Regions from separate parts of the Rhizobium sp. 05N430 genome, predicted to be linked through region 1. Evidence: riboswitches for the same ligand, from Rfam matches in the RefSeq annotation. Region 1 holds a riboswitch; each other region holds the start of a gene.

Region 1 (4,622 bases):
CCTTCGTGGATGCGGCTGAGTTCGAACGCCGTTCCAAACAGCCGGTTCGAAACCGCCTTGGCGGTTGTCGCAACTGGGATCGCAATCTCGCCGATCGAGACGGCAAGGCTGATCATGACGCCAAGGAGGAGAACGGCGGCGGCGGTGAGCGCAACGAGCGCCCACCACCGGCGTTGCCAGGAAGCGGCAACTTTCACTGCGTAAGGCCGAAGGTCTTGATGCCGTTTGCCAGCGTTTCGATGCCGTCGATCGTGCGGATCGTCGGGTTCATCGACTGGGCGTCCATCATCACGAAATGCTTGTTCTTGACGGCCTCGAGTTCCTTGGTAACCGGATCACTCTCCAGGAAATCGATCTTTACCTTCGGATCATCGGCGGCATAGCGGCGGCGGTCCATGGTCGCGAGGACGATGACGGCAGGATTTGCCTGGGCAATCGTTTCCCAGCCGACCAACGGCCATTCCTCTTCGGTCGTGACGACATTCTTCGCGCCGACCGTCTTGAGAATATAGGCCGGAGCGCTGTTCTTGCCGGCGATGAAGGCGTCGCCCTTGACCTCTTTGCTGGAGAACCAGAAGACAACGGGCAGGTTCTTGCCCGAGGCACCCGAGATCGAGGCAACGGCTGCAGCCTCACGCTTCTTCAGATCGGCGATCAGGGCATCGCCGCGATCCTTGACGTCGAAAATTTCGGAGAGCTCCGCGATCTCCTGATAGATCAGGTCCATCGTGAACAGCTCCTTGCGAACGCCATCACCGCCATCGGCATTGATCTTGGCGACGCAGTCGGCAGGCGCGATGTAGGTATTGATGCCGAGATCGGCGAATTGCTCGCGCTTGCCGACAGAGCCTTGCGCACCGACATGCCATTCGAATTCGGCGGCGACCAGATCGGGTTCCTGACCGACGACGGCCTCGAAGCTTGGATCGTTGTCGGCGAGCCTTTTGATCTTGCTATTTGCATCGGCATATTGCGGCAGGACCGGCCCGACCCAGACGGCGGTACCGGCGACCTTGCCGGCAAGACCAAGCGAGAACAGGACTTCGGTCATCCCCTGGCCGATCGAGACGATCTTCTCAGGCGCCTTCTTGAACGTGACCTGCTGCCCGCAGTTGTTGAGGGTCAGAGGATACTGCGTGGCGGCAAGGCTTGTACCGGCGAAGCCGGTCAGGCCGAGGGCAAATGTGAGCGTGGCGATAATCTGGCGCATGGGACCTCGATTTAGGAGAAGCGGGCAGCACGACGCCGCGGAACACGGCGTGACTGCTCACGCAGCGCGGACGCGGAAAGCCCAATCGAGGCGGATGGAGGCCATGTATCGGCGAAGGGTCAGGTCAAACATGTCTGTTCCTTTCCAGGCATCCCCGCCCGGCTGATTGGATCGTGTTTGACGGCAGGTCTCCTGGCTCGCGAATATTCGCCTCTCATCTGCCTTCCCGCGATAACATCGCAGTGGCATGGCCTTGCGGCCCAAGGGAGACATCCAGCAGGCTGGTCTCCCGTGATGATCGGCAATCCGCTTACAGTTGCGGGGGCAGCCACGGTCTTGGTCCCTTTTGGGTCGTCCGCACCGTGTTCCCTATTAATCCCGTCGGAGACTTCCTCCGGGAACCGTCGGATGCAGTTACGACGCTAATATCCCGGCCGTCAAGACGCGCAGCGCGCCACCCTGGTTCGGCAATCAGGGTTCAGTACCCGCAGAACGGCCGCCAATCGCGTTTTCGCTTGTTGAATACGGCATACTTATTCCGTTATATATGAAGAAAATGGGAATATCAGAGGTAATGGCCGTTGAACGAAATCTCAAACGAGACCGTCGCAGAGAGCGGCTATCGGCAAATAAGGGCGGATATCATTTTCGGGCGGCTTTCTCCGGGGCAGAAGCTCAAGCTTGAAAATCTGAGAATCGCCTACCAAACCAGCGTCAGCACACTGAGAGAGATTCTCAACCGCCTGACATCGGAAGGCCTCGTCGTTGCCGAGGGGCAGCGCGGCTTCGAAGTCGCGCGTGTTTCGGTCGCCGACCTGAGAGAGACCGCAGCGCTGCGTCTGCTTCTCGAGGAGCACGCGCTGGAGCAGGCCTTCGAACAGGGCGATGTCGAATGGGAAGCGCGGCTGGTCTCGGCCCATTACAAGCTGGCGCGCATGGAAGAGGTGATGGCCTCGGGCGATACCAGTAGGGCGGAAGACTGGAAGCGCTACGACTGGGAGTTTCACCAGGCTCTGATCTCGGCCTGCGGATCGCGCCTGCTGATGGAAACACATTCGGCGGTGTTCGACAAATATCTGCGATATCAGATGGTGGCATTGTCCTATCGCGGCGGCGTTGCGGAAGAAGAGCACAAGCAACTGCTGGAGGCCGCTCTTCAGCGCGACATCACGACGGCGAAGAGAATATTGCAGCGGCATATTCAGCAGGGCGTCGAGCATGCGCTGAGCAAGGGTTCACTGGCGACCATTCGCCTATCGGCAGGATAATGTATTCCACGCACGATGGTGCGGGACGTAGAGGAATCAATGCTCAAAGTGACCGGTGAACATTCCGAGACTGTCAGCGACGTCGTCTCCCGGCAAATTCGTCAGGATATCATCTCCGGGACATTGGCGCCGGGTGCGAAGATCAAGCTGGAGCAGGCCAAGGAGCACTATTCGATCAGTGTGTCGTCGCTGCGCGAGATCCTGAGCCGCCTGACCACCGAAAACCTGGTGCTCGCCGAAGGCCAGCGCGGCTTCGAAGTCAGCCCCGCTTCGCTCAAGGAGTTGGAGGAACTCGCCGATCTTCGCACTGTGCTGGAGACCCATGCCATCGGCCTGTCATTTGCCGCGGGGAATCTCGAATGGGAAGGGCGCATCGTCGCCGCGCACCACAAGCTTGCGGCCGCCGAAAAGAGGCTGCTTGCCGGCGACGCCTCGCGCACGATCGACTGGGTCCGCTACGATTGGGAGTTTCATCAGGCGATCGTCTCCGCCTGTAATTCGGCGACGCTGATGGAGACGCTGTCCTCCGTCTTCGACCGTTTCCTGCGCTATCATATGCTGGCTCAGAGTTTTCGCGGCAAAGCGGTTGTCGACGATCACAGGCTCCTCTTCGAACTCGCGCTGAAGCGGGACGTCGAGGGCGCCCGCGCCGTTATCCGCCGCCACATATTGAGCGGCGTTGAACATGTGGTGAAAAGCGGCCGCATCGCCTAGCGATGGCAGTCAGAAGGCGTCCTTCGGGATGCCGTCCGGCCGCATCTGCTTCTTCAGCGCCGCAATCCGGAAGATCGCGTTCGGCGCGCCGTAGCCGCGATAGCCACGGCGCTCGACGATCTCGAAGAAGAACCCCTCCCCGTAGGTCCCGCTGTAGAGCTGGAAATACTCACCCTCGTCGTCGCGATCATAAAGGATGTTTTCTGCCTTCAGCCGTTCGCTGAGATCGGGATCGAGCCCGAAGCGGGCCTCGACGTCATCGTAGTAGTTGGGCGAGATGTGCAAGGCTTTGAAGCCCTTTTCACGCAGGGCTTTGGCGGTGGCGAAGATATCGGCTGTCGAGAAGGCCAGATGCTGGATGCCTGAGCCGAATTTCTCCGCGATGAAGTGACCGGCAAGCGTTCTGCGATTTTCAGCGCCGTTCATGGTGATGCGAAGCGATCCGCTGGCATTTTCGATGACCTGGCTGCGCACCACGCCGCCGGGATCGATGATATCGACCATCGGCGTTTTCCGGGTCTCGAAGATCGAGGTGTAGAACAGCATCCAGGTCAGCATCTCGTCGTAGGAAACGGTCTGCGCAATGTGATCGACATCGAGAAGCCCTGCATCCGCATTGCCATCGTCCTCCACCGGTTCGAAATCGATTTCGGAAAAATGGCCGAGCGGACTCTTGCCGTCGATCAGATAGATCAGCCCCCCACCGACACCGCGAATGGCTGGGATTTCCAGCTCGCCTCCGGCAACGGTCTGGCGGAAAGGCTCGGCATCCAGCGCCAGCGCCCGCCTGTAGGCCGCGTCGGCATCATCGACAACCAGTGCCATTGCGTAAGCAAAAGTGCCATGCACAGCATAGGCGGCGTTGGCGAAACCGGCCGGATCGACATTCACGAGAATGCGGATCGCGCCCTGCTGGTAAAGGCTTACCCTCTTGGAGCGATGCACGCCCGCCTTGCGGAAACCAAGCGCCTTGAGCAGGTCCTCGAGTTCGCCGGCCTCGTCCTCGTCGGTCGCGAACTCGATGAAACCGATCCCTTCGGCGGGGGCACGCGGCGGCATGGAGGCCCCGATTGCTGTCTTGGTGCTCCGGCTGACCTGGTCACCGAGATAGATCAGCGAGCGGTGGCCATCGGCCGCGATTTCGCGCGTCGAACCGCCACGGAACTGGTCGTTGAAGATCTCCAGCGAAAAATAGCCATCATAGCCGGTTGCGGCGACCGCCTCGGCAAAGGCCGAGACCGGCAGATCGCCCTCTCCCGGCATGTTGCGGAAATGACGGCTCCAATAGAGCAGATCCATGTCGATCAGCGGTGCATCGGCGAGCTGGACGATGAATATCTTTTCCGGCGGGATGGAACGGATCGAATTGACATCGATCTTGCGCGACAGCGAGTGGAAGCTGTCCAGGATCAACCCGATATTGGGATGAT
Region 2 (4,622 bases), on a different contig from region 1:
TGTTTCTGCCGAATATGGTACGCCGCTGTCAGGCTATCAGATCCATCTCGGCGTGACCGAGGGGCCGGATTGCAACCGGCCGTCGGCCGTGGTGGATGGTGCCGCCGATGGTGCCATATCGGCGGATGGATGTATCGTCGGCACTTATCTGCACGGGCTGTTTTCCAGCGATGCCTATCGCAGCCGGTTGCTGCGGAGTTTCGGCCTTCAGGGCGAAAGGCGCAATTACGCGGAGAGCGTCGACCGGGCGCTGGATGCCGTTGCGGCCGAACTGGAGGCGCATCTCGACCGTGACTGGCTGAACCGGCTGCTTGGCTAGATTTCCCCGGACATTTCGCGGCGCCGCCGGTCGAGCTCTTCGCTGTAGCGGCGCAGCGTGTGGCTTTCGCTGAGCTGGCCGACGACCTTGCGCTCGATCAGATTGTTGAGCACGGCGAGCGCTTCGCTCTCGCTCTTGTCGAAGATGGCGGCTGCCTGCTTGGCATTCATCTGCGGCTGCAGGAAATCGTTCTTGTAGCGAACGAAACTCTCCAGCCCCTTGCCCTCATCGTCGGTGGCGATCGGATTCGCATGAATTTCCGGCACCAGCACCAGACCGGCATATTTGCCTGTGTCATCGACGAGGATGACGCGTTGCGTGGCGCCGGCGGGAAAGGCCTTCTTGAATTCCTCGACGGTGGTTGCGGCATTGGCGGTCTTGACGTCGGCGCGCATCAGCTTGTCGACCGTCAGATTGCGGATCCAGCCGACATCATGCGCGCTGCGAATGCTTTCGCCGCGCAGGTGAAAACGCCATGTGGCGAAGGAGTAGCCAAAGGTGGTGCGCACGACCAGCGAGGAGGTGATCACGGCTGCGAGCACCAGCGCGGTAATCGGAAAGTCGCCGGTAATTTCCAGCGCCAGGAACGTCATCGTCAGCGGTCCGCCGATGATGGCGACGGCGAGCGAACTCATGCCGACGACGGCATAGACTTCCGGTGTCAGCGAAGCATGGGCGAAGAGCGGGGCGGCATAGGCAAAGAGCTTGCCGAGCAGCGCACCCATGAACAGCGAGGCGAAGAACAGGCCGCCCCTAAATCCGGAGCCGATCGACACCGCGGATGCAAGCGACTTCAACAGCAGGATACCGACAAGCGTCGGGATCGCCACCTGATGCGCCAGGTTGAGATGCAAGGCGCCGTGACCTGCCGAAAGCACCTGCGGAGAGATTGTGGCCAGCAGGCCGACGACGATGCCGCCGAGCGCCGGGCGTACCGGCGTCGGTACGGAACTCTTGCGGGCCAGTTCCTCGACAAAGGAAACGCCCTGCATGATCAGGATGCCGGCTCCGGCGCAGCAGGCGCCAAGCAGAATGGCCGGCACATAATCGGCCGGCACCACAGTGCCGAACCTGCCGACGTCGATGGTGAAATCGTTGCCTGCCAGCAGCCGTGCCACCAGCGTCGAGAGCAGGGCAGAGACGACAACGGGTGTCAGCGAGACGATGGTGTAGGTGCCAATGATCAGCTCGAACGCGTAGAAGGCGCCGGTTAGTGGGGCATTGAAGGCTGCGGCGATAGCGCCTGCCGCACCGCAGCCGAGGAGGACGCGCAGATCGGCGCGGCGCAGCTGCAGCTTCAGGCCGAGCTTCGAGGCCAGGCCAGCCGCCAGCTGCGTATAGCCGGCCTCGAGGCCCACGGACGCGCCAAAACCGTTGGAGATCAGGTTCTGGATCGCCACGATGATGCTGTCCGTCAGCGAGAGGCGGCCACCATGCAGCGCATTGGCCTCGATCGGGTCGACCATCGGCTTCTTGCGCGTCCTGCTGAGGATGAAGAGCAGCAGGCCGAGAAGCATGCCGCCGCAGACCGGTGCCAAAAGCAGCAGCAGCTTGTTGCTGATATCGGAGGAGCTGAGACGATCGACATCGCTGATGCCGAAGATGAGGCTGTGCATCTCGCGGGAGATCAGGCTCATGCCGGTGACCGCGCAGCCAGAGATGACGCCGACCGCGCCACCGGCGAAAACCATGCCCATTTCGTTCTGGCGCGCCAGCGCGCGCAGCCGCGCCAAATCGAATTTGAGATGGCGCCGCGTCAGGCGGCCGATATCGGTTTTCGTGAGCATGATGACAGAACTAGGCGACGGGGAGCAGGATCAAGGAAGCGCGCGTTGTGCGCCGCATGATTTCGCGAGCAATTGCAGCAAAAGCGAGGCGACGGCAAGTGAAATCGCGTCGTAAGTCAATGAATTTAATAGACTATCTGTTTGGTAGACTCAGTCGTGTTAATACGGGGCATTTTCCATCATGCCAGGCTCGATTGACTTCGCGCTGCCGCGCGCCTAACGATGAAATCAATAACGGATGGTTCCGGAGCGGTGATTGCCGCCCTGGATGAAAAGGGAATGTGACGGGGCGGACCCAAACCGGGCGTCTTCATCACAGCCGACCCCGCGACTGTAGAGCGGTCAGGGTCTTCCATCCGGTGCACCGGCACCACTGGCTGATCGCTGCATTCCGCGGCAGGGCTGTGGCTCAAGGACACCGGAAAAGCCACTGGAATGCATCGTGATCAGCAGGGGCTGGACGCCTCCATTTCTACGAATCGTCCGCCTTTTCACGAGAATGCAGCCGGGAAGGCGAGGAAGATCCGCTGGCACGATCAGGGATGGCCTTGCGCCATCCCTGTCGAGGCCTCAAACCGCGAGCCAGGAGACCTGCCAACCGTGCCGGGCGAAGAGCCCACCCAAGGGCAATCTTGTCCGCTGCCAGCACGGAGGTTGTCATGGCTGAAACACGAATTTGCATGCCGTTACGTGCGGCCCTGAGGATTTCCCTCATTCCTGTGCTTGTCACAGGAATCCAGCGTGCCCAAGTCCTTGGGCACAGGAGACTCGTTTTCCTGCAGTTGCGATTCATTCACGGCGCCGACGCGCCGTGGCTGGATTCCTGTGGCAGGCGCAGGAATGAGGGACGTGGGTGTGGCGGACGCCAATACGCTGATGCCGGAGCCATCCTCACATGAGCAGCACCACCTTCGTGCTCGGCGGCGCCCGTTCGGGAAAATCCCGTTTCGCAGAGCAGCTGATCGCCGATAGCGGCCTCGAGCGCCACTATATCGCCACTGGGCGTGCCTGGGATGACGAGATGCGGGCGCGGATTGCCGCCCACAGGAACGATCGCGGGCCATCCTGGACGACGCATGAGGAGCCGCTGCAGCTTGTCGAGTGCCTGTCGGCCGCCGACGGCGAAGGGCGGGCGATCCTTGTCGATTGCCTGACGCTCTGGGTCACCAATCTGATGATGGGCGAGCGGGACATGGCGGCGGAATCTGCTGCCCTTGCTGCCTGGCTGCCGAAGGCCAGGGCGCGGCTTGTGCTTGTTTCCAATGAAGTCGGCCTCGGGATCGTGCCCGAGAACCGGATGGCGCGGGATTTCCGTGATCATGCCGGGCGGCTGCACCAGATGATCGCGGCCTCTGCCGCGGACGTGTATTTTATCGCGGCAGGGCTGCCGCTGAAAATGAAGGGTTGAAGTTTATGAACCAGAAGATCCCCGCAACCGTGATCACCGGCTTTCTCGGTGCCGGCAAGACGACGATGATCCGCAACCTGCTTTCCAACACCGGCGGCAAGAAGATCGCGCTGATCATCAACGAATTCGGCGATCTCGGCGTCGATGGAGACGTGCTGAAGGGCTGCGGCGCCGAGAACTGCACCGAGGACGACATCATCGAACTGACGAACGGCTGCATCTGCTGCACCGTTGCCGACGATTTCATTCCTACGATGACCAAGCTGCTCGAGCGCGAGCAGCGCCCCGATCATATCGTCATCGAGACCTCGGGTCTTGCGCTGCCGCAGCCGCTGGTCGCCGCCTTCAACTGGCCCGATATCCGCAGCGAAGTGACCGTCGATGGCGTCATCACCGTCGTCGACAGCGCTGCCGTTGCCGCCGGACGGTTCGCCGACGACCACGATGCCGTCGATGCGCGCCGCGCCGAAGACGAGTCGCTCGACCACGAGAGTCCGATCGAGGAGCTGTTCGAGGATCAGCTGACCTGCGCCGATCTGATTGTGCTCAACAAGACGGACCTGCTGGATGCCGCAGGCATTATTCGCGTCCGTGACGAAGTGGCGTCGCGCATTTCGCGGAAGCCTGCGCTGATCGAGGCGAAGAACGGCGACGTTCCGGCCAGCGTCTTGCTCGGCCTCGGCGTCGGCACCGAGGAAGATATCGCCAATCGCAAGTCCCATCACGAGCTCGAGCATGAGGACGGCACGCCGCATGACCACGACGAGTTCGACAGCTTCATCGTCGAGCTTGGTGCGATTGCCGATACGGCCGGTTTCATCGAGAAGCTGAAGGGCGTGATTGCCGAGCATGACGTTTTGCGCCTCAAGGGCTTTGCCGATGTCGCGGGCAAGCCGATGCGCCTGCAGATCCAGGCTGTCGGCAGCCGTATCGACCAGTATTTCGACCGCGCCTGGGCTACCGGCGAAACGCGCGGCACGCGTCTCGTCGTCATCGGTCTGCATGACATGGACGAGGCGGCCGTGCGCAAGGCCATCGAGGCGCTCGTCTGATCCATGCATCTGCTTCTCGCCCAGAAAGGAACGATCAGCGACGGTGACGAGGCCAT
Region 3 (4,622 bases), on a different contig from region 1:
CGGATGCGGCAAATGCTCTGCCGCTTCCGGTTTACTATGCTGCGGGATGATACCGTGAAACGCCGAAGCCTGACCCTTGCTCTCTTTCTCGCTGCTACCGCGCCCGCGGCGGCGCAGACCAGCGCGATCTGCGAAGATCTGCGCGGACGCCTTGCCGACCTGCCGCAGGTGATCGGCAACGGCCCGGAGATCCGCCAATATGCAAGCGCCATAGCCGAACAGAACCTCGAGCTCCGCAAGCTGCGCAACGACCTGCGCAGCAACGGCTGCAGCGTAGACAGCATGGTTGTTATCGGCGGCGAGAATGACCGCTACTGCAGCGACCTGCAGGAATCGGAATCGCGGATGATCGACAACATCCACTACCTCCAGGACCGCCGCAACCAACTGCGGGAGGCCGGCGGCAGCGATGTCAACGAACGCCGCGAACTGATGGCCGCCCTCGACGATAACGGCTGCAACGACGATCCGGGTTATCAGCCGGACGAGCGCGCCGATGTCCCAGCGCCAAGTACCGAAGAACAGGCGATGCGCGGCGATACCTTCATTCCGCTCGGCAACGGCGAGGAAGGCAACACCCAATATGGCGTGCCCCGCGGCGAGATGATGTCGCATGTCAGCACCATGTGCGTGCGCATCTGCGACGGCGGCTTCTTCCCGATCAGCACCAATGCGACCTCGATCGATTTCAGCCGCGACGCCTCGACCTGCTCGAAAATGTGCCCCGGCATCGAGACGGAGCTGTTCTATCAGGACGTCTCCAACACCGACGCGGCCAACATGATCTCGGCCGCGACTGGCGCCCGCTACAGCGCTATGCCAAACGCCTTCGCCTACAAGAACCGAGCGCCCGGCGAGAAATCCTCCTGCACCTGCAATCTGACCGCCTATTACGAGCAGATGCGCAAGAACCAGACGGTCAGCGCGCCGCCGCAGAAAGGCTCGATCACGACGATCACCACCAAGCCGCCGGCAACTGCAGCCCCCACACCGGCTGCGCCGCAGGCACAGATACCCGACCGTCCCTATGACCCCGGCAACAGCAAGGTACGCCAGATCGGCCCGCAATTTCTCGCCGGCGACCAGGGCAGTATCGACCTAAAGAACCCGGCGACATCGGGCCCGCAGCCGCAGCAGCAACAGCGGAATTAGCGGCGGCCCCAGCCATCGCGGAAGATCAGCTCGTCGAGCGGCAGCCGCTGCCGCCAGCCTTTGACGGCCAGCTCGGGCTCGCTATAGAGCGCATCGACATAGCCAACGCAGAGCCAGGCGACGATCTCGATATGCGCGGGCACGCCGAGAATTTCCTTGAGTTCGCTCTCATGGAAAATGCTGACCCAACCAACGCCAATGCCTTCAGCCCGTGCTGCGAGCCAGAGGTTCTGCACTGCACAGACGGTTGAATAGCTATCCATACGCGGGTTATGTGTGCGCCCCAGCACGACGTCACCGCTGCGCGACGGATCGCAAGTGATGCAGATGCCGAGCGGCGCCTTGAGGATGCCCTCCAGCTTCAGCGAGCGGTATGTCGCCTGCCGCTCGCCATCGAACATCCCAGCCGCCTCGCGGTTCGCGCGATCGAAGGCGTTCCAGACGCGCTGCCGCACACCCGCATCTTCGACAACGATAAAATTCCAGGGCTGCATGAAGCCAACCGAAGGCGCGTGGTGCGCAGCTTCGAGTAGCCGCACCAGCACATCGGATGGCACAGGATCCGGCAGAAACTGGTCGCGCACATCGCGCCTGGTCATGATCGCCCGGTAGACGGCGTCGCGCTCGTCAGCGGAAAAGGCGGACGCGCCTTCAAGCGCATCCTTGTTCATGGGCCGCATCGTCAAATCCCCAACAACGCAACCGCCCCGCCGTCCGCGCGGGATCAGTCTATGATGCCAGGCCGGTCTTCTGACTTGGCGTCATCCGCCCGCCGCAGCCTTCCCGGTGTCAACCAGTGGCATGATGCGGCAGGCGTCGGCCTTACAGCGTTGGGCACGTTCCGGGCTTGCACCGGATTCCCGATTCTCCCGCGACAAGCGGGCACCTGACCAAAGCCTCTTGCCCGCTTTTCAGAGACGCTTCAAGTAGACGGGAAATACCGGACATAGGCAAACTCGTCACCTTCTGGTGACCAGCAGGAAACATTGATCGTGCCCTGCCCGCCGAACAGCTCGAAGAGCGTCGTCAGATTGCCGCCGTCCATATCCATCAACCGCAGGCGCACATGCAGGTCGCGCGGATGATCGAAGACGTCAGGGTCGTAGGAAAGCAGCAGCACCTTGTCGTTGGTAGGCGCCGGATGGGCAAACCAGTTGCCGTAATTGTCATGCGTGACCTGCTCCAAACCGGTCCCATCGGGATGAATGCGCCAAATCTGCATCAGCCCGGTACGGCTGGAATTGAAATAGATCCACTGCCCGTCAAAGGAATAATCCGGCCCGTCATTGCGCCCCTCGCCCTGCGTCAGCCGCCGCTCCGCGCCGCCATCGACAGAAATCGTGTAGATATCGAAGAGATCGCCGCGAATGCCGCAATAGGCGAGTTCCTTTCCGTCAGGCGACCAGCCATGCCAGTAGGACGGCAGGTTTTCCGTGATCTGCTTTGGCGCGCCGCCTTCCGACGGCAGCGTATAGATGCAGGATTTGCCGTGCTCGGTCTTGTCGGAAATCACATAGCGGCGGCCATCGGGCGAAATGCCGTGATCGTTGTTGCAGGCCGTGGCAAAGCCGGTATCGACCTGCTGCAAACCGCCCTCACCGTCCGGTGACAAGCGATAGAGAAGGCCATCACCGTTCAGCAGCAGGTAGCGGCCATCGGGCGAGAAATTCGGCGCCTCGATCAGCTGCTCCGTCTGGAACACGACCCGGCTCTTGGCCGTGCGGATATTGTAGATCTCGACCGAACTGCGCATGCATGCCTCCCGCATTTGCTGCGGCCCGGCGCTTAGCCGTTCCGCTTCATTCTGATTTGCATGCGGTTTGTGCCATGCATCTGCGTTTCGATAAAGGCGCATCGCTTCAAAAGCGAGCTGAGGTTCGGAGCGCCGAAATGCTGCGCCTTGAACTCCGGATAGACCTGCCGCAAGAGCGTCCCGAGTTCAGCGATATCGAGCCAGCCTTCGCCCTGCAGCTTGGCCGCCTGCAGCGCCTGGGTGATATAGGGCCGGATATTTGGAGAGGGCTGCAGCGCAATCACCTTCGGCAGCGCAAAGGTGGAATTCGCCTCACCAACATTCAGCTCGAAGAAATCATCGAAGGACTGCCGCAACAGCGCCGATGCGTTGGGCGCGCCCAGTCCGATCGCCTGCTTGCCGCGCATGCGGATACGCATCGCCAGATGGCCGACATCGCGGTCGCTGCTGGCGATACAGAAAAGATCGATCGCCGAACCGGCCAGATATTCCATTGCATCGATGGCAAGCAGGATATCCGCGCCGTTCTTGCCGGAATGGGAGCTGACAGCCGTCTGCAGGCTGAGTGCCTGACGTCCGGCCTCCGCGATCCACGGCTGCGCCGCCTCTTTCGTGAAGTCGCCGTAAGCCCGGCGCTCGATAAGGCGTCCGTATCCGCCGGCGATGCTGATGATCTCTCCCGCACAGCGCGCCGGCAGGTTTTCCGTATCGATGAAGACGGCGACTTTGGTTTCCCGCATGCTCAAACCTCCCGCGTTTCCAAAGCATAGAAACGCGAGAAGAGACTGCCGTCAGCAGCTTTCGGTTGATCGGGTTAACGATCGCTAACCACGATCCCTAAAACGGTTGGTGATCGGATAGCGGCGGTCGCGGCCGAAATTCTTCTTGGTGATCTTCACGCCGGGCGCCGACTGGCGGCGCTTGTATTCGGCAAGATAGAGCAGATGCTCGATCCGGTGCACGGTCGCGACATCGTGGCCGCGCGCGACGATCTCGTCGACACCCATTTCCTTTTCGACGAGGCATTCGAGAATGTCGTCGAGAACCGGATAAGGCGGCAGCGAATCCTGGTCGGTCTGATCGGGGCGCAGTTCGGCGGAGGGCGCCTTGTCGATGATATTTTGCGGGATCACCACGCCTGACGGTCCAAGCGCATCCGGCGGCACATGCGCATTGCGCCAGCGCGAGATCGCATAGACCTGCATCTTGTAGAGGTCCTTGATCGGATTGAAGCCGCCGTTCATATCACCGTAAAGCGTCGCATAGCCGACCGACATTTCCGACTTGTTGCCCGTCGTGACGACCATCGAGCCGAACTTGTTGGAGATCGCCATCAGGATCGTGCCGCGGGCGCGGCTCTGCAGGTTTTCTTCGGTGATACCGCTATCGGTGCCTTCGAAGAGGTCCGAGAGCGCCGAGGTAAAGCCTGTCACCGGCGCCTCGATCGGCACGATGTCGTAGCGGCAGCCGAGCGCCTTGGCGCATTCGGCAGCGTCCTTCAGCGAATCCTCGGACGTGTAGCGGTAGGGCAGCATGACGGTGCGCACCCGCTCCTCGCCCAGCGCATCGACGGCGATTGCCGCGCAGATCGCCGAGTCGATGCCGCCGGAGAGGCCAAGCACGACATTCTTGAAGCCATTCTTGTTGACGTAGTCGCGGAAGCCGAGCAAGCAGGCGCGGTAATCGGCCTCCTCCTTCTCCGGAATATGCGACATCG

What was found. Region 1 has a riboswitch for cobalamin ahead of AC1DJO_RS21895 (ABC transporter substrate-binding protein). Riboswitches for the same ligand answer to the same signal wherever they lie in the genome.
Region 2: it holds a riboswitch for cobalamin, as region 1 does, so the genes downstream of both, cobU (bifunctional adenosylcobinamide kinase/adenosylcobinamide-phosphate guanylyltransferase) here and AC1DJO_RS21895 (ABC transporter substrate-binding protein) in region 1, are expected to answer to the same signal.
Region 3: it holds a riboswitch for cobalamin, as region 1 does, so the genes downstream of both, bluB (5,6-dimethylbenzimidazole synthase) here and AC1DJO_RS21895 (ABC transporter substrate-binding protein) in region 1, are expected to answer to the same signal.

What each region holds. Positions count from the first base shown of each region.
Region 1 is NZ_JBFTMO010000012.1:55,732-60,353, reverse strand. Features, by position in the region: gene AC1DJO_RS21900 (FecCD family ABC transporter permease) at 1-197, opposite strand, end outside; gene AC1DJO_RS21895 (ABC transporter substrate-binding protein) at 194-1,210, opposite strand; cobalamin riboswitch at 1,376-1,631, opposite strand; gene AC1DJO_RS21890 (GntR family transcriptional regulator) at 1,792-2,478, shown strand; gene AC1DJO_RS21885 (GntR family transcriptional regulator) at 2,518-3,192, shown strand; gene AC1DJO_RS21880 (bifunctional sugar phosphate isomerase/epimerase/4-hydroxyphenylpyruvate dioxygenase family protein) at 3,202-4,622, opposite strand, start outside.
Region 2 is NZ_JBFTMO010000001.1:457,390-462,011, forward strand. Features, by position in the region: gene AC1DJO_RS02290 (cobyric acid synthase) at 1-319, shown strand, start outside; gene AC1DJO_RS02295 (chloride channel protein) at 316-2,106, opposite strand; cobalamin riboswitch at 2,329-2,719, shown strand; gene cobU (bifunctional adenosylcobinamide kinase/adenosylcobinamide-phosphate guanylyltransferase) at 3,002-3,514, shown strand; gene cobW (cobalamin biosynthesis protein CobW) at 3,520-4,566, shown strand; gene cobN (cobaltochelatase subunit CobN) at 4,570-4,622, shown strand, end outside.
Region 3 is NZ_JBFTMO010000001.1:594,998-599,619, reverse strand. Features, by position in the region: gene AC1DJO_RS02950 (DUF2865 domain-containing protein) at 55-1,152, shown strand; gene bluB (5,6-dimethylbenzimidazole synthase) at 1,149-1,832, opposite strand; cobalamin riboswitch at 1,876-2,057, opposite strand; gene AC1DJO_RS02940 (TolB family protein) at 2,075-2,905, opposite strand; gene AC1DJO_RS02935 (NYN domain-containing protein) at 2,938-3,645, opposite strand; gene AC1DJO_RS02930 (NAD+ synthase) at 3,730-4,622, opposite strand, start outside.